4 regions of the Pseudonocardia tropica genome follow, and region 1 is predicted to be linked to each of the others. Evidence: predicted binding sites of a transcription regulator. Region 1 holds the regulator's gene; each other region holds the start of a gene.
The links. The regulator LexA, encoded in region 1, represses DNA repair genes until DNA is damaged. The targets are predictions, from matches to a motif close to CGAACACGTGTTCG.
Positions count from the first base shown of each region.

Region 2: a site for LexA is predicted at 2,349-2,362, ahead of WHI96_RS11610 (intein-containing Rv2578c family radical SAM protein). Genes of this name have one in related genera too.
Region 3: a site for LexA is predicted at 3,773-3,786, ahead of dnaB (replicative DNA helicase). Genes of this name have one in related genera too.
Region 4: a site for LexA is predicted at 2,360-2,373, ahead of recA (recombinase RecA). Genes of this name have one in related genera too.

Region 1 is NZ_JBEDNP010000014.1:113,364-119,266, forward strand. It holds gene WHI96_RS21595 (vitamin B12-dependent ribonucleotide reductase) at 1-1,126, opposite strand, end outside; gene nrdR (transcriptional regulator NrdR) at 1,219-1,710, opposite strand; gene WHI96_RS21605 (hypothetical protein) at 2,194-2,823, opposite strand; gene WHI96_RS21610 (hypothetical protein) at 2,987-3,226, opposite strand; gene lexA (transcriptional repressor LexA) at 3,456-4,214, shown strand; gene WHI96_RS21620 (hypothetical protein) at 4,243-5,250, opposite strand; gene hflX (GTPase HflX) at 5,307-5,903, opposite strand, start outside.
Region 2 is NZ_JBEDNP010000006.1:3,809-9,711, reverse strand. It holds gene WHI96_RS11620 (dioxygenase family protein) at 1-711, shown strand, start outside; gene WHI96_RS11615 (YibE/F family protein) at 727-2,262, opposite strand; gene WHI96_RS11610 (intein-containing Rv2578c family radical SAM protein) at 2,372-4,372, shown strand; gene aspS (aspartate--tRNA ligase) at 4,431-5,903, shown strand, end outside.
Region 3 is NZ_JBEDNP010000001.1:155,253-161,155, forward strand. It holds gene WHI96_RS00730 (class I SAM-dependent methyltransferase) at 1-1,066, opposite strand, end outside; gene WHI96_RS00735 (dTDP-4-dehydrorhamnose 3,5-epimerase family protein) at 1,263-1,781, shown strand; gene WHI96_RS00740 (DUF3040 domain-containing protein) at 1,951-2,289, shown strand; gene dnaB (replicative DNA helicase) at 2,333-3,742, opposite strand; gene rplI (50S ribosomal protein L9) at 4,384-4,830, opposite strand; gene rpsR (30S ribosomal protein S18) at 4,845-5,081, opposite strand; gene WHI96_RS00760 (single-stranded DNA-binding protein) at 5,136-5,684, opposite strand; gene rpsF (30S ribosomal protein S6) at 5,696-5,903, opposite strand, start outside.
Region 4 is NZ_JBEDNP010000003.1:229,502-235,404, forward strand. It holds gene WHI96_RS06675 (regulatory protein RecX) at 1-1,079, opposite strand, end outside; gene recA (recombinase RecA) at 1,133-2,185, opposite strand; gene WHI96_RS06685 (DUF3046 domain-containing protein) at 2,444-2,638, opposite strand; gene WHI96_RS06690 (hypothetical protein) at 2,715-2,876, shown strand; gene WHI96_RS06695 (MFS transporter) at 2,886-4,148, opposite strand; gene WHI96_RS06700 (hypothetical protein) at 4,230-4,751, shown strand; gene WHI96_RS06705 (ATP-dependent helicase) at 4,812-5,903, shown strand, end outside.

The DNA of each region.
Region 1 (5,903 bases):
TCGACGCGCTGATGCGCCCCGACTCCGGGGTGGTGTGCCAGTCGTTGATCGTGCCGTCGTACTGGATGCCCGGGTCGGCGCAGTTCCAGGCCGCCTCGGCGATGCCGCGGAAGAGCGTGCGGGCGTCGACGCGCTCGATGACCTCACCGGTCATCCGGGCACGCAGACCGAAGTCGGTGCCCCCCTCGACGGCGCGCATGAACTCGTCGGTGACGCGGACGGAGTTGTTGGCGTTCTGGTACTGCACCGAGGTGATGTCGGAGCCGCCCAGGTCCATGTCGAATCCGGCGTCGCGCAGGACGCGGACCTTGGCCTCCTCCTTCGCCTTGGTCTCGACGAACTCCTCGATGTCGGGGTGGTCGACGTCGAGGACGACCATCTTCGCCGCGCGCCGGGTGGCGCCGCCGGACTTGATGGTGCCCGCGGAGGCGTCGGCACCGCGCATGAACGAGACCGGGCCCGAGGCGGTGCCGCCCGAGGACAGCAGCTCCTTCGACGAGCGGATGCGCGAGAGGTTCAGGCCGGCACCGGAGCCGCCCTTGAAGATCAGCCCCTCCTCGCGGTACCAGTTCAGGATCGACTCCATCGTGTCGTCGACCGAGAGGATGAAGCAGGCGCTGACCTGCTGCGGGCTCGGCGTCCCGACGTTGAACCAGACCGGCGAGTTGAAGCTGAACACCTGGTGGATCAGCATCCAGGTGAGCTCGTGGTCGAAGATCTCGGCGTCCGCGTCGGTGGCGAAGTAGCCGTGCTCGACGCCGGCCCGCCTGTAGGTGCCGACGACCCGCTCGACGAGCTGCTTGAGGCTGGACTCACGGGTCTCCGAGCCCACCGCGCCGCGGAAGTACTTGCTGGTGACGATGTTGGTGGCGTTGACCGACCAGCTGCGCGGGAACTCGACGCCGCGCTGCTCGAAGTTGACGGTGCCGTCGCGCCAGTTGGTCATGACGACGTCGCGGCGCTCCCACTCCACCTCCTCGTAGGGGTGGACCCCTTCGGTGGTGAAGACACGCTGCACGGTCAGACCGGGCGCGCGCTTGGCGCCGGTCCTCCCGCGACCACGCGACGGCTTGGCCGCCGCGCTCTCACCGGTGTCTGTCGTCGGGCCCCCGACGGTCTCGGTCATGAACTGCCTCCGCATCCGACGCTTCTCCGCCCGCACGCTGGGGTGCGCGGACGGCTCTCTTCCCGGTACGCCCGGCGACGACGACGCGCCGCTCAGCCGTCCGGGTGGTGGCCGGCCTCGTCGTCGGCTGCTTCCCCGGCAGCCGCCGAACGCAGGTCGGCGATCTCCTTCTCGAAGTCCTCGATGGAGGAGAAGGACCGATAGACGCTCGCGAACCGCAGGTACGCGACCTCGTCGAGCTCACGCAGCGGCCCGAGGATCGCCAGCCCGACCTCGTGGCTGGGAAGCTCCGCCGCCCCGCGCGCCCGCACCGTCTCCTCGACCCGGTGGGCGAGCTGTTGCAGGTCGTCCTCGTCGACCGGCCGGCCCTGGCACGCCCGCCGAACCCCGCCGACGACCTTCTGCCGACTGAAGGGCTCGGTCACCCCGCTGCGCTTGACGACGGCCAGCACGGCCTCCTCGACCGTGGTGAACCGTCGTCCGCACGAGGTGCAGGACCGGCGCCGGCGGGTGCAGGTCCCGTCGTCGGCGGTCCGGGAGTCGATCACGCGGGAGTCCGGGTGTCGGCAGAACGGGCAGCGCATGGACGCTCACACCCCTCTTCCGTGACGTTCCGGAGACTCTCCGCAGCGATCCGTCCCCCCAACCAGTGGCGGAACGACACCAATGTAACCCCTACATCTAGGGGTACGCCATCCCGGGCCCGGTGCCACGCCGAGCATCGCCCGATCGGGATCCGAGCCTGGCACACCACGTTCCGCGACCGGTCCGTCACCGACGATCATGGAGTGGGACATCGGCGCTGGTGGCGCCGAGGAACGCCGTGGACGGCGCCGTCCGTCGGGCCGCAGCGACCGCGACCGGCGGCCACCCGATGCGGGGACACGCCCGGCGGACGCGCCCGGCGGCACGTCGCCGACCCCTCCGGCGACATCCCGGCGACCGCGTCCCGACACCCGCACGCCGTCCTCGCACACGCCGTCACCCGGTGCGACGCCGGCACGGCGTCCGTCGCTCCGCACCGTCACCACCGGGCACCGCGCTGCGATCCGCGGCGCAGGACGACGTCAGCGCACGGCACCGACCGACGGCACGGCGGCCGCGGGAGCGTTCCAGCCCGCCGCCGCGTCGCCCAGCAGCCCGAGTGCCACCACCGCGGTCGTCGCGCACAGCAGGGCCGCGACCCCGGCGAGGACCCGCTCCAGGCGCCCGCGGACCCGGCTGCGGGCCGGGCGCGGGCGCGCCGGGACCAGGCAGCGCCGGGCCGACGGACCGACGGTGCGCGGTGCCGGCTCGGCCACCGACCGAGGACGGGGCGGCGCCGCGGGCCGCGCCGGGGTCGCCGTCGACCCCGGGGCCGGGGTGGTGCACCGAGGCGTCCGGACCGCGACGTTCGGACCGCCGGCGGGACCGGACCCCGAGGCACCGGACCCCGAGGCGCGCCGGGAACGGGTCGCGGGATGACGGGCGACCGACTCGGTCAGTGCGCGCTCGTGCGCACCGTGGGCGGCCCACCGGTGGGCCGCGCGCGCGGCGGCCGACGAGCCGGCCGCCGACGCACCGGCGCGAGCGTCGGCGGTCCGCACCCGCTCCCGGGCGGCGCGCCGGGCGCGCAAGGTGGGGGTGCCGGGCGCCGGGGCGCCGGTCAGGCAGCCGACCGCTCCGTGCTCGCGGATCCGCTCGTCGAGCTCTCGCATGGTTCCTCCTGCCGTCGGACCGCCCGTCCCCCGGGCGGTCTCCTCTCCCCCGCTCCCGACCGGCCCTTCCCCGAGCCCGGTCGAACGGGCGTACGAGCGGTGTAGCACCCGGCACCGACAACGACCGCGTTCCCGCAGCTCATCGACCGTGCCGGGGGCGTTCTCAGCGTGGCGCGCCGACCGCGGACGACCCGACCGGGCCGTGGGTGGCGACCGCGACGTCGGCGACCTCGGCGAGGACCCCGAGCACGACGACCGCGGCCGCCGAGGCGAGCAGGACGCCCGACGCCGCCACCGCACGGCGCACGACACCCGGCGCCGGGACGGCCCGCACCCTGCCGGCCGTGGTGCGCACCGGGACCCGCCCGGTGACCGTCACGTCCTCGATGACCGCCGTACCCACGATCGCCACCCCCGCTGCCGTTCCCGCTGCCGGTCGCCCCCGCGCGGCCGGACGGCGACGCGGACCGCGTTCGATCGAACCGGTGTTCGATCGAACGCCTGTGCGATGTTGTACCACCGCGGCCCGACGGAATCCACGACACGCCCCGGGCGACTTCGAACGCATGTTTGGCGAACGGGCCCGCGGCGGCTAGGGTCGTCGTCGTAGGTACCCCGAGGAGGCGAATGCGATGGCAGCGGACGACACCGGACACGGTGGTCCCGGCGTGACCGGCACCGCCGAGGACCGGGGATCCGCGAAGGTCCGGGAGTTCCCCGAGCCCGCGGCCGACACCCGCGGCCTGACCCCGCGACAGAAGAAGGTCCTGGCCGTCATCCGGGACTGGGTGGACCGGTACGGCTACCCGCCCAGCGTCCGCGAGATCGGTGACGCGGTGGGCCTCACGTCCACCTCGTCGGTGCACCACCAGCTCCGCACCCTGGAGCGCAAGGGCTTCCTCCGGCGCGACCCGAACCGCACCCGCGCGGTCGACGTCCGCAGCCCGGAGCAGATCGCCGGTACCGACGGTGCGGACTCCGACACCGACACCGCCGACCTGCGTTCCGCGCGGCCGGCGCCGGCGTTCGTGCCGCTCATCGGCGACATCGCCGCCGGTGGCCCGATCCTGGCCGAGCAGGCCGTGCAGGACGTCTTCCCGCTGCCGCGCGAGATCGTCGGCGAGGGCACGCTGTTCCTGCTCAACGTCAAGGGCGACTCGATGGTCGACGCCGCGATCACCGACGGCGACTGGGTCGTCGTGCGCCAGCAGCCGGTGGCCGAGCAGGGCGAGGTCGTGGCCGCGATGATCGACGGCGAGGCGACCGTGAAGACGTTCCGCCGCAAGGACGGGCACATCTGGCTGATGCCCGCGAACGACGCCTACGACCCGATCCCGGGTGACGACGCGTCGATCCTGGGCCGCGTCGTGGCGGTCCTGCGCCGCCTCTGACCGCCTCGGGCGGCGCCCGGTCCCGCGGTCAGCGGGACCGGCGGCGCCGTCCGTGCAGGGACATCGCGACGGCGCCGGCGACTAGCAGCGCCCCGAGCGCCGCGGCCCCGCCCGCGGCGGGCAGCCACGACGGGTACGTGCGGTACTCCGGCACCTCGGCGGGCTGGGGCACGACCGGTGCCTGCGGAACGGTCGCCGCGGTCACCGCGCCCGGGACGACCGTGATCGCCGCCGCGGTCGGGCCCCGCGCCTCGCTCCCGGAGTGCAGCGCGCCCCGGCCGTCCGGGGCGACCGCCTCACCCTGGGCCTCCCCCGGCAACGGCACCGGCAGCGGCGCCCCGTCCAGGGCCGCGACCAGCGCGTCGGCCGTCGCCGGTCCGCCGGCGGGCAGCGGGAACACCCAGGCGTCGGTGTAGGTCCGCAGCACGGCGGCGCGCCCGCCCCCGGCCTCGGGCGGTGAGACCCCGCCGCCGGTGACCGTGCGCGACCCGGCGGGCCCGAGCGGCCCGCCGCCGGTGCCGGACCAGGGCAGCACGACCTGTGCCACCCGGCGCAGCTCCACGGGGTCCCCGCCGTCGCGCAGCGCCGCGGCGGGCCGGTAGACCCCGGCGGCACCGGTGGCCTTGTCGACCAGCAGGGGCACGCCGTCGTCGCCGACCAGCAGTGTCTCGACGTCGCGCGGACCGTCGGGGTAGACGAGGTCGTGCACCCGTGGCGGCCCGGCCGGGGGCAGCACGACGAGCCGGACCGACCCGCGCTGCGCCCTGTTGTCGCCGGTGTCGGCGAGCCACAGATCCCCGCCCGGTCCGAGGCCGAGGTCCTCGACGTCGGTCACCGGGACGTCGGCCTGCCGGGTGCCGGTGACCGCGCAGCCGGCCGGGTCCAGGGTGAACGCCCGCGCGGTCCCGCCGCCGTCGACGACGGCGTGGTAGCGCTGCGGGTCCGCGCCGGGCCGGCCCTCGGCGACCAGCCCGGACAGCTCCGCGAGCCGCGGGTCGTCGACCGTGCAGACCGGCTGCGCCGCCGGGGGCGGCACGGCCGCGCCCGTCAGGACCCCGGTGAGGCCGAGGGCCGCGGCCGCGAGCCCGACCCTCAGTGGCCCGCCGCCGTCGCCGGCAGGTCGGTGCCGGTCCCGGTCGGCAGGGCCGAGCCCGCCACCGCGAACGGCAGCACCGCGGTGCCCAGCTCGGGCTTCACCCGCGCCCGGATCCGGGTGCCGTCGGCGGTGTGGGACTCGGCGAGGATCTCGCCGTCGTCGTGCAGCCGCGCGACCAGCGCACCCTCGGTGTAGGGCAGCAGGAGGTCGACCTCGTACTCCGGGCGCGGCAGGCGCTCGGCGATGCGCTCCCGGAGCTGCGGGATCCCGGCGCCGCTGTGCGCGGAGACGAACACCGCGTCCGGCTGGGCGTGCCGCAGCCGGGCCAGCGCGAGGTCACCGGCCGCGTCGGTCTTGTTGATCACGAGCAGCTCGGGCGGCATCGTGTCGCCCGCGGCCTCCCCGACCTCGACGAGCACCTGGCGGACCGCGGCGATCTGGTCGTCGGGCAGCGGGTCGGACCCGTCGACGACGTGCACCAGCAGGTCGGCCCGGGCGGCCTCCTCCAGCGTGGAGCGGAACGCCTCGACGAGCTGGTGCGGCAGGTGCCGCACGAACCCGACGGTGTCGGTGAGGGTGTAGTCGTGCCCGTC
Region 2 (5,903 bases), on a different contig from region 1:
ATGGCCGCGGTGCGCTGGCTGACCGCCACCGGGCAGATCTCCGACGACAAGCGCGCGGAGTTCATCCTCGCCTCCGACGTGCTCGGGCTGTCGATGCTCGTCGTCCAGCAGAACCACCGGCTCGACCCGGCCGCGACCCCGGCGACGGTGCTGGGCCCGTTCCACATCGACGGCTCCCCGGAGAAGGCCTCCGGCGAGGACATGTCCGACGGGCTGCCCGGCGACCCGCTGTTCGTGCACGGCAGCGTCCGCGCGCTCGACGGCACCCCGGTGACCGGAGCCGTCCTCGACGTCTGGCAGTCCGACGCCGACGGCACCTACGAGGCCCAGCTCGACGTCGACGAGGCCCGGCTGCGCGCGAAGTACACCACCGGCGACGACGGCCGCTACTGCCTGCGCACCATCGCCCCGCTCGGCTACGCCATCCCGATGGACGGCCCCGTCGGCGACCTCGTCTCGCGCACCGACATCAGCCCGATGCGGCCCGCGCACATCCACTTCCTGCTGGCCGTGCCCGGCTACGAGCCGCTGATCACCCACCTGTTCCGGGAGGGCACCGAGTTCCTCGACTCCGACGTCGTGTTCGGGGTCAAGCGCGAGCTCGTCGTCGGCTTCACCCGCCGCGGGCCCGGCCCCACGCCGGACGGCGGGCACAGCGAGGTCCCCTGGTACGAGGCCCGCTACGACCTCGTGCTCCAGCCCGCCGGGTAGGTCGCCGGACCGGACTCAGCGCCGGCCGACGACCAGCGCGGCCAGCCCGGTCGTCACCGGGACGGCGGCGACCAGCCCGATGCTGCCCACCAGGGTCCGCACGATCTCGGTCGCCACGTCCTGGCTGGTGAGCACCTGGGTCACGCCGCCCGCCGCCACCGTGAACAGCAGCAGCAGCGGGAGCGCGGCGCCGGCGTAGGCCAGCACCAGGGTGTTCACCGCGGACGCGACGTGGTCGCGCCCGATCCGCATCCCGGCCGCGAACAGCTCGCGCACCCCCAGCTCGGGGTTCGCCGCGCCCAGCTCCCACACCGCGGAGGCCTGGGTGACGGTGACGTCGTCGAGGGCCCCGAGCGCGCCGATCACCAGCCCGGCCAGCACCAGCCCGCGCGGGTCGACCGGCACGCCGGGGCCGAGCGTGCCGATCAGGGTGGCGGTGGTGTCGTCGAGCCCGGTGAGCCGCGAGGTGACGGTGAACAGGTAGCCGAGCACCCCGATCAGGGCCAGCGAGGCCAGCGTGCCGAGCACCGCGCACGAGGTCCGCGCGGTGAACCCGTGGGTCAGGTACAGCACCACGAACATGATCAGGCAGGCGCCGGTGACGGCGACCGCGAGCGGGGAGCCGCCGGACAGGATCGCCGGCAGCACGAACCACAGCAGGACGACGAAGCTCAGCGCCAGGCTGACCAGCGCCGCGAACCCGCGCAGCCGCCCCAGCACGACGACGGCCAGCGCGAACGCCGCCGCCAGCCACCCCAGCGGGGCGCCGCGCTGGAAGTCCACGAGCTGGTAGGAGCCCGCGTCGTCGGGGTTCGCGCCCGACCACGACAGCGTGACCGGGTCGTCCACCGCGAACCGCGGCGTCGACGGCTCGTTCGGCACCAGCTGCACCAGGTCCCGTCCGGCGCGCGGCCCGTCGGACAGTGCGACCGTCACCCCGGTGCAGCGACGGTCCCCGGCGCCGGGGGAGCAGTCCGCGACCTGCACCGCGGTGACGGTGCCGTGCACCTGCTGGGTGGGCGGGATCTCCGGGACCGGGGTCGCGCCCGGCCACAGCAGGGCCACCCCGGCGAGCGTCGCGAGGACGCACGGCACGAGCAGCGCGACCAGCAGCCTGCGCACCCGTCGCCCGGCCGGGGAGGCGGCGCCGTGCCCGTGCCCGTGACCGTGCCCCTGCCCGAGTCCCCGGCCGGGGGCGGGCGGGGCCGCCGGGCCGGGTGTGGCGCCGAGGTCGGTCCGGCCGGGGCAGTCGCCCCAGCCGCCCGGGTGCCCGGGATGGGGGATCGGACCGGTCTCGGCGCCGTCGGCCGGGTCCGTCGCCGCGCCGCCCGCCGGTGCGGGCCCGGGGCGGTGCTCCACGGGGGGCGGACGGCGCGGGGCCGGAGCGTGGCGGGCCCGGTGCCGCGCCGGTTCGCCACCCGGGAGCCGGTGCCCGCCCGAGGCGCCCGGGGGCCGGTCCTCGGCGCGCCGCCGCCCACCCGTCCGCGGGGCGGCGGGCCGCCCGCCGTCGGGGGCGGACGGGTCGCGCGGGACGGGCGGGGGCGGGGGCACGTCCGCATCCTCGCAAACGATCTTCGACTTGCGGGGTGCCGTTCGCCCGGACGCGACCGCCCGGCGACGACCGGTTGCCCGTCGTTCGAACTTGTGTTCGACTCGACCCGTGCGATGGGACGGACAGCAGGTCGGGGCGGACGGTGTCGGGAACGCGACGGCACTGCCGGGGATGCGGGGGTTGCTGCGCTCGGTGCGCACGCCCGGGTTCGCGGACACGGTGTTCCACGAGGTCGAGGCGCGCTCGGTGCTGAACCGGGTGCCGTCGTCGTCACCGGTGCCGTTCGGCTGGACGGTCAACCCCTACCGCGGCTGCTCGCACGCGTGCACCTACTGCCTCGTCCCGGAGACCCCGGTACTCACCGCCGACGGCCGGTCGCGGCCGATCGGGGAGCTGCGCCCGGGCGACGAGGTGGTCGGCACCGTCACCGACGGCGGCGGTCGGCGCCGCTTCGTCCGCACCCCGGTGCTCGCGCGCTGGTCGACGCGGCGCCGCGCCCAGGAGGTGACCCTCGACGACGGCACGCGGCTCGTCACCTCCGCCGAGCACCGCTTCCTCACCACCTCCGGCTGGGCGCACGTGCGACCGGGGCGCTGCCGGGCCTCCGCGGACCGGCCGCACCTGAGCCCGGGGACGGCGCTGGTCGGGCCCGGTGCGGCCGCGGTCCCGGGCGGGGCCCGGCCCGACGGATACGCCGAGGGCTGGCTGTGCGGGCTGGTCCGGGCCGACGCGGTGCGCGGCCGGGTGCGGGCCGAGCCGTTCCCGACCGGCTGGGTCGAGCTGGAGGCGCTCGCCCGCGCCCACCACCTGCTGACCGCGCGGCCGGTGCCCGTGGCCGCCGGGGTGCTCGCGGCGCCCGCCCCGTCGCCGACGGAGTGGCCGCAGCGGCCCGCCCGCGGCTGGTCGGCCGGGTTCGTCGGCGGGATCGTCGACGCCTGCGGTGAGGTCTCCGCCGGGGTGCTGCGGATCGTGCCCGGCGACGAGGAGCTCGCCCGGGCCTGCGTCGACGCGCTGCGCCGGCTCGGGTTCCGGGTGGCCTCGGAGCCGTCGGCCCGGCCCGGGGTGCGGGCGCTGCGGGTGCTGGGCGGGGTCGCCGAGCAGTTGCGGCTGGTCGCGGTGACCGACCCGGCCGTGGCCCGGGTGCGCGACGTCGGTGGCGCCCGCGTCGAGGAGCCGCCCGGGGGAGCGCCGCGGGTGGTGGCCGTCCGCGACACCGGCACCCTCCGCCCGATGGTCGACATCACCACCGGCACGGGGGACTTCGTCGCCGCCGGGGTGGTCAGCCACAACTGCTTCGCCCGCACCACCCACACCTACCTCGACCTCGACGCGGGCGCGGACTTCGACTCCCAGATCGTGGTCAAGGTGAACGTCGCGCGGGTGCTGGAACGGGAGCTGGCCCGGCCGTCGTGGCGGCGCGAGCACGTCGCGATGGGCACCAACACCGACCCGTACCAGCGGGCGGAGGGCCGCTACCGGCTGATGCCCGGGGTGATCACCGCGCTGGCCCGCTCCGGCACACCGTTCTCCGTCCTCACCAAGGGCACCGTGCTGGGCCGGGACCTGCCGCAGCTCGCGGCCGCGAACGCCGACGTCCGCGTCGGCACCGGGGTGTCGATCGCGCTGCTGGACCGGGAGCTGCAGTCGCACCTGGAGCCGGGCACCCCGAGCCCGCGGGCCCGCCTCGACCTGGTCCGCCGGATCACCGACGCCGGCCTGCCCTGCGGGGTCATGGTGGCCCCGGTGCTGCCGTGGCTGACCGACTCCACCGAGGCCCTCGACGCCCTGCTGACGGAGATCGCCGCCGCCGGGGCGAGCCGGGCCACGGTGCTCGCGCTGCACCTGCGTCCCGGGACCCGGGAGTGGTTCCTGGCCTGGCTGGGGCGGACCCACCCCGCGCTGCTGCCGCGTTACGAGCGGCTCTACCGCGGCGGGGCCTACGCCACCCGCGACTACCGCGGTGCCCTGGCCCGGCGGGTCGCCCCGCTGCTGGCCCGGCACGGCCTGGACCGGCCCGAACCGAACCCGCGCGACCCGGGGTGGACCCGGCAGCCGGTCGCGGCGCCGCGGGCTGCGGAGCCCGGGGACGGGCAGCTGAGCCTGCTGTGAGAACCCGCCGGAAACCTGGTGGCAGGCGGCCCGGGGGGTGCCGATAGCCTTGACCGCCGTGATGCGAACCCACCCCGTCGGCACGCTGCGTGCCGAGAACGCCGGCCAGACCGTGACCCTCGCCGGATGGGTGGCCCGCCGCCGCGATCACGGTGGCGTGATCTTCATCGACCTGCGGGACCGCTCCGGATCGGCCCAGGTCGTGTTCCGCGAGGGCGAGATGGCCGAGCGGGCCCACCGGCTGCGTTCCGAGTTCTGCATCCAGGTCGTCGGCGAGGTCGTCCGCCGGCCCGCGGGCAACGAGAACTCCGACCTGCCGACCGGCGACATCGAGGTCACGGTCACCGCGCTGACCGTGCTGTCGGAGTCCGCGCCGCTGCCGTTCCCGATCGACGAGCACACCGGCGTCGGCGAGGAGATCCGGCTCTCCCACCGCTACCTGGACCTGCGCCGTTCCGGGCCCGCCGCGGCGATGAGGCTGCGCAGCGACGTGAACAAGGCCGCCCGCGACGTGCTCGCCGCCGAGGACTTCATCGAGGTCGAGACGCCGACCCTGACCCGGTCCACCCCGGAGGGCGCGCGCGACTTCGTCGTCCCGGCCCGGCTGCGCCCCGGCTCCTGGTACGCGCTGCCGCAGAGCCCGCAGCTGTTCAAGCAGCTGCTCATGGTCGGCGGGCTGGAGCGGTACTACCAGATCGCGCGCTGCTACCGCGACGAGGACTTCCGCGCCGACCGCCAGCCGGAGTTCACCCAGCTCGACATCGAGATGAGCTTCGTCGAGCAGGACGACGTCATCGCGCTCGCCGAGAAGGTCCTCACCGCGCTGTGGCGCCTCGTCGGGTACGAGATCGAGGCCCCGATCCGCCGGATGCCCTACGCCGAGGCGATGGCCCGCTACGGCTCGGACAAGCCCGACCTGCGCTTCGACATCGAGCTCACCGAGCTCACGTCGTACTTCGCGGGCACCGGGTTCCGGGTCTTCCAGAACCCCTACGTCGGCGCCGTCGTCATGCCCGGCGGGGCGTCGCAGCCCCGCAAGGTGCTCGACGGCTGGCAGGAGTGGGCCAAGCAGCGCGGCGCCCGCGGGCTGGCCTACGTGCTGATCGGTGAGGACGGCCGGGTCGACGAGCGTGGCCCCGTCGTCAAGAACCTGTCCGAGGCCGAGCGGTCCGGGCTGGCCGAGGCCGTCGGCGCGCACCCCGGCGACTGCATCTTCTTCGCCGCCGGCAAGCCCGCCGAGGCCCGCGCGCTGCTCGGTGCCGCCCGCGGCGAGATCGCGCGGCGGACCGGTGCGATCGACGAGTCGGCCTGGTCGTTCGTCTGGATCGTCGACGCGCCGCTGTTCGAGTCGGCCGCCGACACCGACGACGTCGCTGTCGGCGGCGGTGCGTGGACCGCGCTGCACCACGCGTTCACCTCGCCGACCCCGGAGTGGATCGACACGTTCGAGAAGGACCCGGGCAACGCCCTGGCCTACGCCTACGACATCGTCTGCAACGGCAACGAGATCGGCGGCGGCTCGATCCGTATC
Region 3 (5,903 bases), on a different contig from region 1:
CGGCGCGGACCTCGTCGAGGAGCTCGGGCAGGAACAGCAGGACACGGTCCGGGCGCAGACCGGCGAGCTCGTCGGGGGACACGACGGGCACGTCGCTGCCCGGCATGCGACGGCCCTGCTTCGCGGGCGAGACGTCCCCGACGGCGGCCAGCAGCGACGCGTCCAGCCCGGCGCGGCACACCAGCGGCACCGCGCGGGACGCCGCGCCGTAGGCGGCGACGGTGCGTCCCGCCGCCCGCTCGGCGACCAGCCAGTCGAGCAGCAGGTGGGTGTCGTCGGCGGCCGCCCGCAGCCGGGTGAACCCGGACGGCTCGGTGACGGCGAGGGCGCGTTCCTCGTCGACGAGGCGGCGGGTCTCGGCGTCGGGCTCGGCCCCGGTCCGGGCGGTGACCAGCACGGTCCCGCCGGACAGGGGGTACCACCACGCCCGGTGCACGCCCAGGCCGTGCCGGCGCAGTGCGGTGTCCAGGGCGGGCAACGACCAGTAGCCGTAGTGGCCGTGGCGCAGGTCGAACCACTGGCCGTCGCGCAGCACGGTGCCCAGGGACAGCAGCTGGAGCGCGAGCGTGCCACCGGGGGCGAGCAGCGCGACGCGCCGGGCGAGCGCATCGGCCTGGTCGGGCTCGTGCAGCAGCCCGTAGAAGTCGACGACGAGGTCGGCCCGCCCGGCCGCGGACACCGCGTCCGGGTCGAGCGCGGTCATGCCGCGCCCGGTCAGCCGCGGCAGCCACGACCCGCCGTGCGGGCTGCCGAACTCCGCGACCCGGCCGCCCGGGCGGACCAGCCCGGCGCGGGCGAGCCGGCCGACCGAGCGGTCGCTCTGATCGGCCGTCGCCCGCGGTTCGACGCCGTGCAGCTCCTCGGCCACCGTCGCGTCGGTCTGCAGCTGGGCGAGACCGCAGCCGGCGCACAGCCACATGCGCAGCGGGGCGGCCGGGTCGGGCAGCGGGGCGTCCCGCGCGGGCATCCGGTCCCACGGCGGCTGCTCGCCCAGGTCGAGCACGACCGCGCCCGCGGCACCGCCACAGGCACGGCACCGGGTATCCGGCGTCGGGTCGTCGGTCATGCGCCACCCCTTCGTCGCAGCAGTACTAGTCCCGATAGTAGATACAGGTCCTGACAGCCCGCTGTGAACCCGATCGGAGCAACGCGGACTCGCGCTGCGTCACCGGGGCCCGGCCCGCTCGTTGTCGTCTCCGGTACCCCAACCGCAGCCCACCGCGCGCCCGTCGCACGCGGTGACCGGACCCGAGGGAGGTCGAGTGGACGTCGTACGGACCGTGGTGCCCGGCGCGCTCCTGCTCGACCCGACCGCCACCGACACGTCCGGCCCGGACCTCACCGCCTTCACCGTGCGACGACGGCGCCGCCCGGCCCGCGACGCCGTACTCGGCCTGTTCGGCCATCCCGGCGACGCGGTGCTGCTCGGCGTCCCCCGCGGCGGCGGCTACGCCGTCGTCATCGACGCCCGGCCGGACGCCGACACCTTCGGCCGGCTCGCCGTGGCCCTGCTCGAGGGCCCGCAGCGGCTGCTCGTCCCGCCGGGCTGTCTCTACGGCGTCCAGTCCGTCGCGAGCGGGACCGTCGTCGAGCTGCGCAGCGCCACCCGGCTCCCGCGCCGGGAACGCTTCGACGTCGACCCCGACGACCCGGACCTCGCGGTCCGCTGGCTCCGCCCCCGTCCGTCCCGGACACCGGGCACGGCACGCTCGTGGGCCGCGCTGATCGCCCGCCTGGGTGCTCCCGCGGGCCCCCGCCGGGACCGCGTCTCCCTCTGGTGACCCCGGGCGCCGTCCCCGGTGTGAGGACGGGCGCATGTGAGCCGGTCGGCCCGGTCGGCGAGATCACGAATCGGTCACGTAACGTCGGTACCAGGCCGGATCGACGACGCCCGCGCCGGACGGCGGCACGACCGTGTCCGCCGGGACGTGGACACGAGGGGGTCCTGAGGTGCTGAGCGAGCGCGAGAACCGTCGACTGCACGAGATCGAGGTGCAGCTGCGACTCACCGACCCGCGACTGGTCCGCCGGTTCTCCTCACTGAACGCCGCCGTGCGCGCCCCGGCCCGCCACGGCGGACGGCTGCTCGCCGGGTTCGCCCAGGACCGGCGGACCGTGCACGGTTCGGGCCCGTTCCCGACGATGCTGCTGGGGATCGCGCTGGTCGTGCTGCTGCTCGGCGCCGTACTGGTGAGCGTTCCGGTCGTCGTCGCGGGGATCCTCGTGGCCGGCCTCGCCCTGGCCGTCGCGGCCACGGCCGGGCCGCAGGCGCATCCCGGAACCGCCTGACCCGACGCCCCCGCACCGGCCGGGCCACCCCGGACCGGCGACCTCAGCCGTGGGCGAGGTCGGAGAACCGGCTGTAGTGCAGCTGGTGGGCGACGGTGATCGTCGTCGTCGGACCGTTACGGTGCTTGGCCAGGATCAGGTCGGCCTCACCGGCGCGCGGGTCGTCCTGCTCGAACGCGTCGGGACGGTGCAGCAGCACCACCATGTCCGCGTCCTGCTCGATCGAGCCGGACTCACGCAGGTCCGACAGCATCGGCCGCTTGTCGGTGCGCTGCTCGGGACCACGGTTCAGCTGGCTCATCGCCACCACCGGCACCTCGAGTTCCTTGGCCAGCAGCTTGATCTGCCGGGAGAACTCCGAGACCTCCTGCTGACGGGACTCGACCTTGCGGCCCGAGGTCATCAGCTGCAGGTAGTCCAGGATGATCAGCTTCAGGTCGTAGCGCTGCTTCATCCGGCGCGCCTTGGCCCGGATCTCCATCAGCGTCAGGTTCGGCGAGTCGTCGATGTAGAGCGGCGCCTCGGAGATCTCCGACATCCGCCGCGCCATCCGCGTCCAGTCCTCGTCCGACATCCGGCCGGCGCGCATGTCGGCCAGCCGGATCCGGGCCTCCGCGGACAGCAGACGCATGACGATCTCGGACTTGCTCATCTCCAGCGAGAAGAACGCGCTGGTCATGCCGTTCTTGATGGAGCAGGAGCGGGCGAAGTCCAGACCCAGGGTCGACTTGCCCAGACCCGGCCGGGCCGCGACGACGACCATCTGGCCCGGGTGCAGACCGTTGGTGACCTGGTCGAGGTCGGCGAAGCCGGTCGGCACACCCGTGGACTGGCCGCCCCGGGAGGCGATCGCGTCGATCTCGTCCATCGTGGGCTGGAGGAGCTCCTCCAGCACCGTGTAGTCCTCGGTGGTGGTGCGCTCGGTGACCTCGTAGACCGCGGCCTGGGCCCGGTCCACCGCGTCGTCGACGTCGCCGCCGTCGGCGCCGTGGTAGCCGAGCTGCACGATCCGGGTGCCGGCCTCGACCAGCCGCCGCAGGACCGCCTTCTCGCCGACGATCTCGGCGTAGTACGCCGCGTTCGCGGCGGTGGGCACGGTCGCGATGAGGGTGTGCAGGTAGGGCGCGCCGCCGAGGCGGACGAGCTCACCGCGCCGCTGCAGCTCCGCCGAGACGGTCACCGCGTCCGCGGGCTCGCCCCGGCTGTAGAGGTCCAGGATCGTCTCGTAGACGGTCTGGTGGGCGGGCCGGTAGAAGTCCTCCGGCTGCAGGACCTCCACGACGTCGGCGATCGCGTCCTTGCTCAGCAGCATGCCGCCGAGCACCGACTGCTCGGCCGTGAGGTCCTGCGGGGGCTGACGGTCGAACGTGGCGCCCTCGCCGGATCCGGAGGCCTTCTCGCCGTCACGGACCGCACGGGGCTTGTTGCCGGGACGATCGTCCGTCAGAGCCATACGCAGCGTCACCCCCGGTGGACACAGTACCGAACGCACGTTCGACGCGCGAGTGGTGCGTGGTGCCCACCCGCGACCGTCGTCGGTGATCTGCCGGCCGGCGCGGTGCCCGACGGACCGCGGGGCGCGCGACCCGGGGAGCAGCGCGCTCGCGTACCGGTACGGCCGACACTAGGTCGGCCGTGGGCCGCGTGCGAACCGGCCTGGTGATCGAACTGGGGATGAACTGTGCACGGATGCCGCCCGTCCCGGGACCGTGCTGGGGACAACCTGGGGACAGCGCAGCGGAATGAGCCGTCTGCGCAGGTCAAAGGCATACTCACAGCTGTGGACAACTTTGTCCTGGCGTGTCGTCGCACACCTGCTCACGGGCGTGTCGGAGCGCCCGGTGGACCACTCACCGCCCGGCGCGTCCACAGGCCCGCCCGACGAGTGGGTCGTCACCGCACGGCGTGTCGGCTGCGTGACAAGACATCCGGTGTGGGGTCGTCCGATCGGTGTCGATCGTCCACCCGGGACTGCGCACCGTGCGCGCGACGACCGTCCGGGCCCCTCCGTACACACGAAAGGGCGGTGTCCGGAGCACATGGCTCCGGACACCGCCCTGTTCACGCTCGGTGGTCGTACGACCACCGGACCGCTCAGCTCGCGACGACCGCGATCGGCAGCTCGGTGGTGACCTCCGGGTGCAGGCGGACCTGCACCTGGTGCTTGCCCAGGGTCTTGAGGTGACCCGGGACGTCGATGCTGCGCTTGTCCAGCAGCGGGCCGCCGGCCGCCCTGACGGCGTCGACGACCTGGGCCGGCGTGATCGAACCGAACAGACGGCCGGTGTCGCCCGCCTTGGCCGGGACCGTCACGTTGATGTTGCGCAGCTGCGAGTCGACCTGCTGGGCGTGACCCAGGTCGCGGATCTCGCGGGTCTTCTGGGCCCGGCGGATCTGCTCGACCTGCTTCTCGGCGCCACGGGTGGCGACGACCGCGAGCTTGCGCGGCAGCAGGTAGTTGCGGCCGTAGCCGTCCTTGACCTCGACGATGTCACCCGGGGCACCCAGGTTCGGGACGTCGGCGTTGAGGATGAGCTTCATGTGTCTCCCCTTCCTCAGCGGGCGGTCGAGGTGTACGGCAGCAGGGCGACCTCACGGGAGTTCTTCACCGCGACGGCGACGTCCCGCTGGTGCTGCCGGCAGTTGCCGGTGACCCGACGGGCACGGATCTTGCCGCGGTCGGAGATGAACTTCCGCAGCAGACCGGTGTCCTTGTAGTCGATCAGCTGGGCCTTGTCCTTGCAGAAAGCGCAGACCTTCTTCTTCGGCTTGCGCACGATGGCCTTGGCCATGGTGGTGCTCCTGGAGATCGTCCTCCGCCCGTCACGGGCGGAGAGGTACGTGGATCAGAAGGGGGGCTCGTCGTCGGACGCGGCGCCACTGCCCGCGGGCGGGGCCGAACCCCAGGGGTCGTCATAGCCGCCGCCGGAGTTGCCTCCACCGCCGGAACCGCCGCCCTGTCGGGCGCCACCGCCGCCGCCACCGTCGTAGCCACCGCCGCCGCCACCGAAGCCACCGGAGCCACCGCCCCGGTTGACCTTGTTGACCTTGGCGGTCGCGTAGCGCAGGGACGGGCCGACCTCGTCGACCTCCATCTCCACGACGGTGCGCTTCTCGCCTTCCTTGGTCTCGAACGACCGCTGGCGCAGGCGACCCTGGACCACGACGCGCGCGCCGCGGGTCAGGGACTCGGCGACGTTCTCCGCCGCCTGGCGCCAGATGTTGCAGCGCAGGAAGAGCGCCTCGCCGTCCTTCCACTCGCCGGACTGGCGGTCGAAGGTGCGCGGGGTGGACGCCACGGTGAAGTTGGCGACCGCGGCGCCGGACGGGGTGAACCGCAGCTCGGGATCCGCCGTCAGGTTGCCCACGACGGTGATGACGGTCTCGCCGGCCATGACGGCTCCAATCAGCCGGCGGCGGGCGCCGGCGTGCGGGTGACGTCCTTGCGCAGGACCTTGGTGCGCAGCACGGACTCGTTCAGACCCAGCTGGCGGTCCAGCTCGGTGACGGTGGCCGGCTCAGCGGTGATGTCGAGGACCGCGTAGATGGCCTCGCCCTGCTTCTTGATCTCGTAGGCCAGGCGGCGCTTGCCCCAGACCTCGATCTTCTCGACC
Region 4 (5,903 bases), on a different contig from region 1:
CGTACGACGAGCTCGCGGGCCCGGTCGCGTTCGGAGTCGTCGTCGATGTCGGTGAGCGCCTCGTCGGCGATCTCGCGGTCGACGCCCTTGCGGTGCAGCTCCATCGCGATCGCCCGCCTGCCGAGGCCGCGGTGGCGGTGCCGGGACCGGACCCACTGCTCGGCGAAGGCCTGGTCGTCGACGAGTCCGACCTCGTCGAACCGGTCGAGGACGCGGTGCGCGACCTCGTCGGGGATCTCCTTGCGGCGCAGCGCGTCGCCGAGCTCCTTGACCGTGCGGGCGCGGTCGGTGAGCAGGCGCAGGCAGATGTCGCGGGCGCGGGTCTCCTGCTCCTGCGGTGTCTCGACGCGGGGGGCGGCGTCCTCGCCCCGACGGCGGCCCCGGCCACGGCCCTCGCCGCGGCGGCGGCCCCGGGGAGCGGCGCGCTCCCGGTCGAGGTCCTGTCCGGTGTCCGGACCGGCGTCCTCGGCCGTCCCGGCCTCCACGGTGGGACGGGCCCCGCCGATCGGCCCGGCCCGGCCGGACGCCGTGCCGGTGCGGACGGCCGCATCGACCGTGGCGCTCGCGCCGTCCTGGTCGGTCGCGCCCGCCGTGGCGGCCGGACGCCGACGCGGGGCGGCGCGGTCCCGGTGGGGTCCGCTGCGGCGCGGCCCCTGTCCGGACAGCTCCTCGAAGGACACCACGCGCGGTAGGTCGGGCCTCGCTCCGTCGCCGTCGTCCCTGCTCCCGCCGGAAGCGGCGTCGGAGGCGTCGACGGTCAGCCTGCGGACCGGGGCGGGGTTCGCCACCTCGTCCGTGTCGTCGTTCGTCGCGTCGTCCACCGCCGGGCCCGTCGACCGGGTCCCGGGCGGGTCGCCGGCCGTCGTGGGGGCCTCGTCGGCGCCGCTGAGTACGGCGAACGAGACCTGGTGGGGGCTCGTGTCCCAGCCCGGGACCGCTGAGGGCTCGGCGGCCGACTCCCCCGGCTCACCGCCGGTCGGGTCGGCGGTCCGGATCGTGGGTGGATCCTGCTCGTCGGTCACCGACGGGGCCACGCCGAACAGGTCGTCGAGCGGGACGGTGCGGGACCTGGGCGGCACCGCACCGTCCTGTCCGGACGTGCCTCCGGACCCGTCGTGCTCGCCGGTCACGCTCAGAAGTCGACCGGGGCCGGGAGGGGCTCGACCGGGCTGGCCTCCTCGGCGTCGACGACGGCGCCGATCCCCAGCTTCTCCTTGATGCGCTTCTCGACCTCGGCGGCGACGTCCGGGTTCTCCTTGAGGAACTTGCGGGCGTTCTCCTTGCCCTGCCCCATCTGGTCGCCCTCGTAGGTGTACCAGGCGCCGGACTTGCGGATGATCCCCTGCTCGACGCCCACGTCGATCAGCGAGCCCTCCTTGGAGATGCCGACGCCGTAGAGCACGTCGAACTCCGCCTGCTTGAACGGCGGGGCCACCTTGTTCTTCACGACCTTCACCCGGGTCCGGCTGCCGACCATGTCGGTGCCGTCCTTCAGGGTCTCGATGCGGCGGATGTCCATGCGGACCGACGCGTAGAACTTCAGCGCCTTACCACCGGTCGTGGTCTCCGGGGACCCGAACATCACGCCGATCTTCTCGCGCAGCTGGTTGATGAAGATCGCGGTGGTGCCGGAGTTGCTGAGCGCACCGGTGATCTTCCGTAGCGCCTGGCTCATCAGCCGGGCCTGCAGACCGACGTGGCTGTCGCCCATCTCGCCCTCGATCTCGGCGCGCGGCACGAGCGCGGCCACCGAGTCGATGACGATGATGTCGAGCGCACCGGAGCGGATCAGCATGTCCGCGATCTCCAGCGCCTGCTCACCGGTGTCCGGCTGGGAGACCAGCAGGTCGTCGGTGTCGACACCGAGCGCCTTGGCGTACTCCGGGTCGAGCGCGTGCTCGGCGTCGATGAACGCGGCGACACCGCCCGCGGCCTGCGCGCTCGCCACGCAGTGCAGCGCGACGGTCGTCTTACCGCTGGACTCCGGGCCGTAGATCTCCACGACGCGGCCGCGCGGGATGCCCCCGACGCCGAGCGCGACGTCGAGCGCGATGGAGCCCGTGGAGATGGCACTGATCGGGACGCGGGCCTGGTCGCCCAGGCGCATCACCGATCCCTTGCCGTGGTTCTTCTCGATCTGGGCGAGGGCGAGTTCGAGCGCCTTGCCGCGGTCCGGAGCGGACATCTCTTGACTCCTCGCTGGTGGTCGACGATCGGGTCCTGCTGGTGTCTTTCGGGGAGGCACACCACAACGGTATGGGGTACCCCCGACAGTTCCGGGCCCGGATCGGCGCCTGTGGACAACTCGTCCGAGACCACGCCGCAGGACCGGTACCGCGAGCCCTGCCGGAACCGTAGACGAACACGCGTTCGATCCGACACCGCGACACGCCGACCGGGTACCCACGGGAGCCGAGCGGTCACGACGACCGTCCGGGCGCCGCTACCGCCGTGCGGGTGGGACCTCGTAGGCCGCGCAGACGGCGCGCCAGACCCGGCGCAGGTCGAGGCCCGCCTCGATCGCCTGTTCGACGGTCCGGCCGCCGAGGTCGGCGAAGACGTGGTCACGGGCCAGCGACGCCGCCCGGACCGGCCCGAACTCGCCCTCCATCAGTTCCCGGAAGTGGCTCAGTCGCACGCCGCGAGGGTAGACGGGTCACCCGTTCCGTGCGGTGTCCGCCCGACGACGACCCGGAGCCGGTAGCCTGGGTGATATGTCCGAACTGCTCGCCACCGTCCCGGTCGACGTCGCCGACGAGGTCCTCGCGACGACCGGCATCGGGTCGCCGCTGGCGTGGCAGGTCGTGTCGCTGCTCGCGCTGCTGTCCGCACTGGTCGTGCTGGTGCGCTGGTGGCTCCACCAGCGCCGCCGCTGAGGGACCCGTTCAGCCCGCCGCCGGGCGTCCCGTGCGGGCCGAACGCGCCGCCACCAGCAGGAACGGCACCGTCGCCACGACCACCAGCGCGCCGAGCAGCGCGTAGGACGACACCGTCACGAGCACCCCGGCCACGATCCCGGCGGCCGCGCCGGCCAGGTTCATCGCCACGTCCACCGAGCCCTGCACCCGCGGCCGGTCGGCCACCGCCAGCGACGCCGTGAGCTGGGCCGACCCGCCCACCACCGCCGCCGACCAGCCCAGACCGAGCAGCACCAGGCCCACCGACAGCAGCCCGGTCGCGGTCGGCGCGGCGAGGGCGCAGACCACCCCCGAGAGCGGCAGCAGAACCCCGGCACCGGCCAGGACCCGCGCCGGTCCGGCCCGGTCGGCGAGCCACCCGAACAGCGGGCTGAGCGCGTACATCCCCGCGATGTGCAGGCCGATCACCAGCCCGACGACCGACAGCGCCGCGCCGCCGTGGTCCATGTGCACCGGGGTCATCGACATCAGCCCGACCATCACCGCGTGCCCGAGCACGATGCCGACCGCGCCGAGCAGCGCGGGCCGCGAGGCCCGCAGCACCGCCCACGGCCGCACCACCACGGACCCGCGCGCGGTGGCCGGGGTGCCCGCGCGATCCCGGGCCCGCAGCAGCGGGTCGGGCCGCAGACCCAGCCACCCGGTCAGGGCCGCCAGGGCGAACGCGACCGCGCAGAGCAGGTACGGACCGGCGACGCCGGGCAGCCCGACCGACCGGGCCGCGGCGTCCAGCGGCCCCAGCAGGTTCGGCCCGGCGACCGCACCGACCGTCGTCGCCCACACCACCAGCGCGAGCGCGCGGCCGGCCCGCGCCGGCGCGGCCAGGTCGGTGGCGGCGTAGCGCGCGGCGAGCCCGACCGCCGTCCCCGAGCCCACCAGCAGCAACGACACCAGCAGCAGCGCCACCGAGCCGGTCGTGGCCGCGACGACGGCACCGACCGCACCGAGCAGCCCCACCAGGTGGCCGCCGACCAGCGCGGGACGCCGTCCGCGGGCCTGGGCCACCCGTGCGACGACGGCCGCCGCTCCCGCCGCGCCCAGCACGCTCGCCGTCGACGCGACGCCACCGACCGCGGGCGAGCCTGACAGCCGGGAGGCGACCAGCGAGCTCGCGGCGATCGAGGTCGCGACGGCCGTCCCGCCGAGCACCTGCCCGGTCGCGAGCACCGCCAGCAGGCGGGGCTGGGCGGGGTCCTGCGGCGGGGAGACGGCGTCGGGTGCGGCGGTCACGGACGGATGCTGCCGTGCGACGCCCGCCGCGCGCCATGGCGTTACGCTCCGGCCCGGCCACACGAGCGGAGGACGGTGGACATGGCGGGCACGACCCCGAACACACACAGGTCGGCGGGCACGGACGACGCGGAGCTGCAGAACGCCTACCGCATGGTCTCCGACGTGCTGGCCGGAGCGGTGCGCGAGACGCTCGCCACGCCGGGTCCCGACCCGGCCCGGTTCGCCGTGCGCAGGCTGACCGCGGTCGACCGCGACATGCCGCCGGACGCCACCCCGCCCGGCTGGTCGCTGGCCTTCCTGGTGCTGGCCGACTGGTACGACGCCGCCCGCACCGCGCTCGCCGACCACGACGACCGCTCCGAGCGGGCACTGGCCTGGATCGGGAGCAACCTGGGCCCGCGCTACGCGGCCCGGGCCCGCTACACGGTCACCCCGCTCGTCGACCCGGCCGACGCCCGCGAGACCTCGCACTACGTCGACGCGCTGGGCGTGGACTTCCTGGCGTCGATGGTCTGGACGGTCGCGGCGGTCGTCGCCGAGTTCCCGGCCGCGGACACCGCGGAGGTCTGGCCCCGCACGAGGGCCGACGCCGCCCGCTGACGTCGCAGGTCACGCCCGGTCCGACGGGCGCTCGACGGGTGACTGTCGGACCCCACCCGCATGATGGTCGGCGTGACCGCACTCGAGGGCTTCTCCCCCGCCACCCGCCAGTGGTTCGAGGGGGCCTTCGCCGCGCCCACGGCGGCCCAGGAGGGCGCGTGGTCCGCGGCGCAGGCCGGGCGCAACGCGCTCGTCGTCGCGCCGACCGGATCCGGCAAGACCCTCGCCGCGTTCCTCTGGGCGCTGGACCGGCTCGCCGCCACCCCGCCGCCCGCCGAGCCGAAGCACCGCTGCCGGGTCCTCTACGTCTCGCCGCTCAAGGCCCTCGCCGTCGACGTGCAGCGCAACCTGCGCTCGCCGCTGACCGGCATCCGCCAGGCCGCGCAGCGGCTCGACGAGCCGGTCCCCGACATCACCGTCGGGATGCGCACCGGCGACACCCCGGCCGACGAGCGGCGCCAGTTCCAGCGCACCCCGCCGGACGTGCTGGTGACCACCCCGGAGTCGCTGTTCCTGCTGCTCACCTCGGCCGCGCGGGAGTCGCTGCGCGGGGTGACGACCGTGATCCTCGACGAGGTGCACGCCGTCGCCGGGACGAAGCGGGGGGCGCACCTGGCGGTGTCGCTGGAGCGCCTCGAGGAGATCACCGAGGTCACCCCGCAGCGGATCGGGCTCTCGGCGACCGTGCGCCCGGTGGACGAGGTCTCGACGTTCCTGTCCGGCACCCGCCCGGTCGAGGTCGTGCAGCCCGCGATCCCCAAGACGATCCGGGTCGAGGTGCAGGTCCCGGTGCCCGACCTGGCCGCGCTCGACGAGCGGCCCGCCCCGGGCAGCACCGACGAGGAGGTCGTCGGGTCCGCCGCGGGCACGGCGCGCAAGCCCTCGATCTGGCCCGCCGTCGAGGAGCGGCTGCTCGGCCTGGTGCGCGAGCACCGCTCGACGATCGTGTTCTCCAACTCGCGCCGGCTCGCCGAGCGGCTGACCTCCCGGCTCAACGAGCTCGCCGCCGAGCAGGAGGCCGCCGCCCTGGAGGAGGCCGCGGACCTCGACGCCGACGCCCCGGGTGCGTTCCCGGCCGAGGCGGTCGGGCAGTCCGGGGTGGGCGGCGGGGCCGCGCCGACGGTGGCCAAGGCCCACCACGGGTCGATGTCG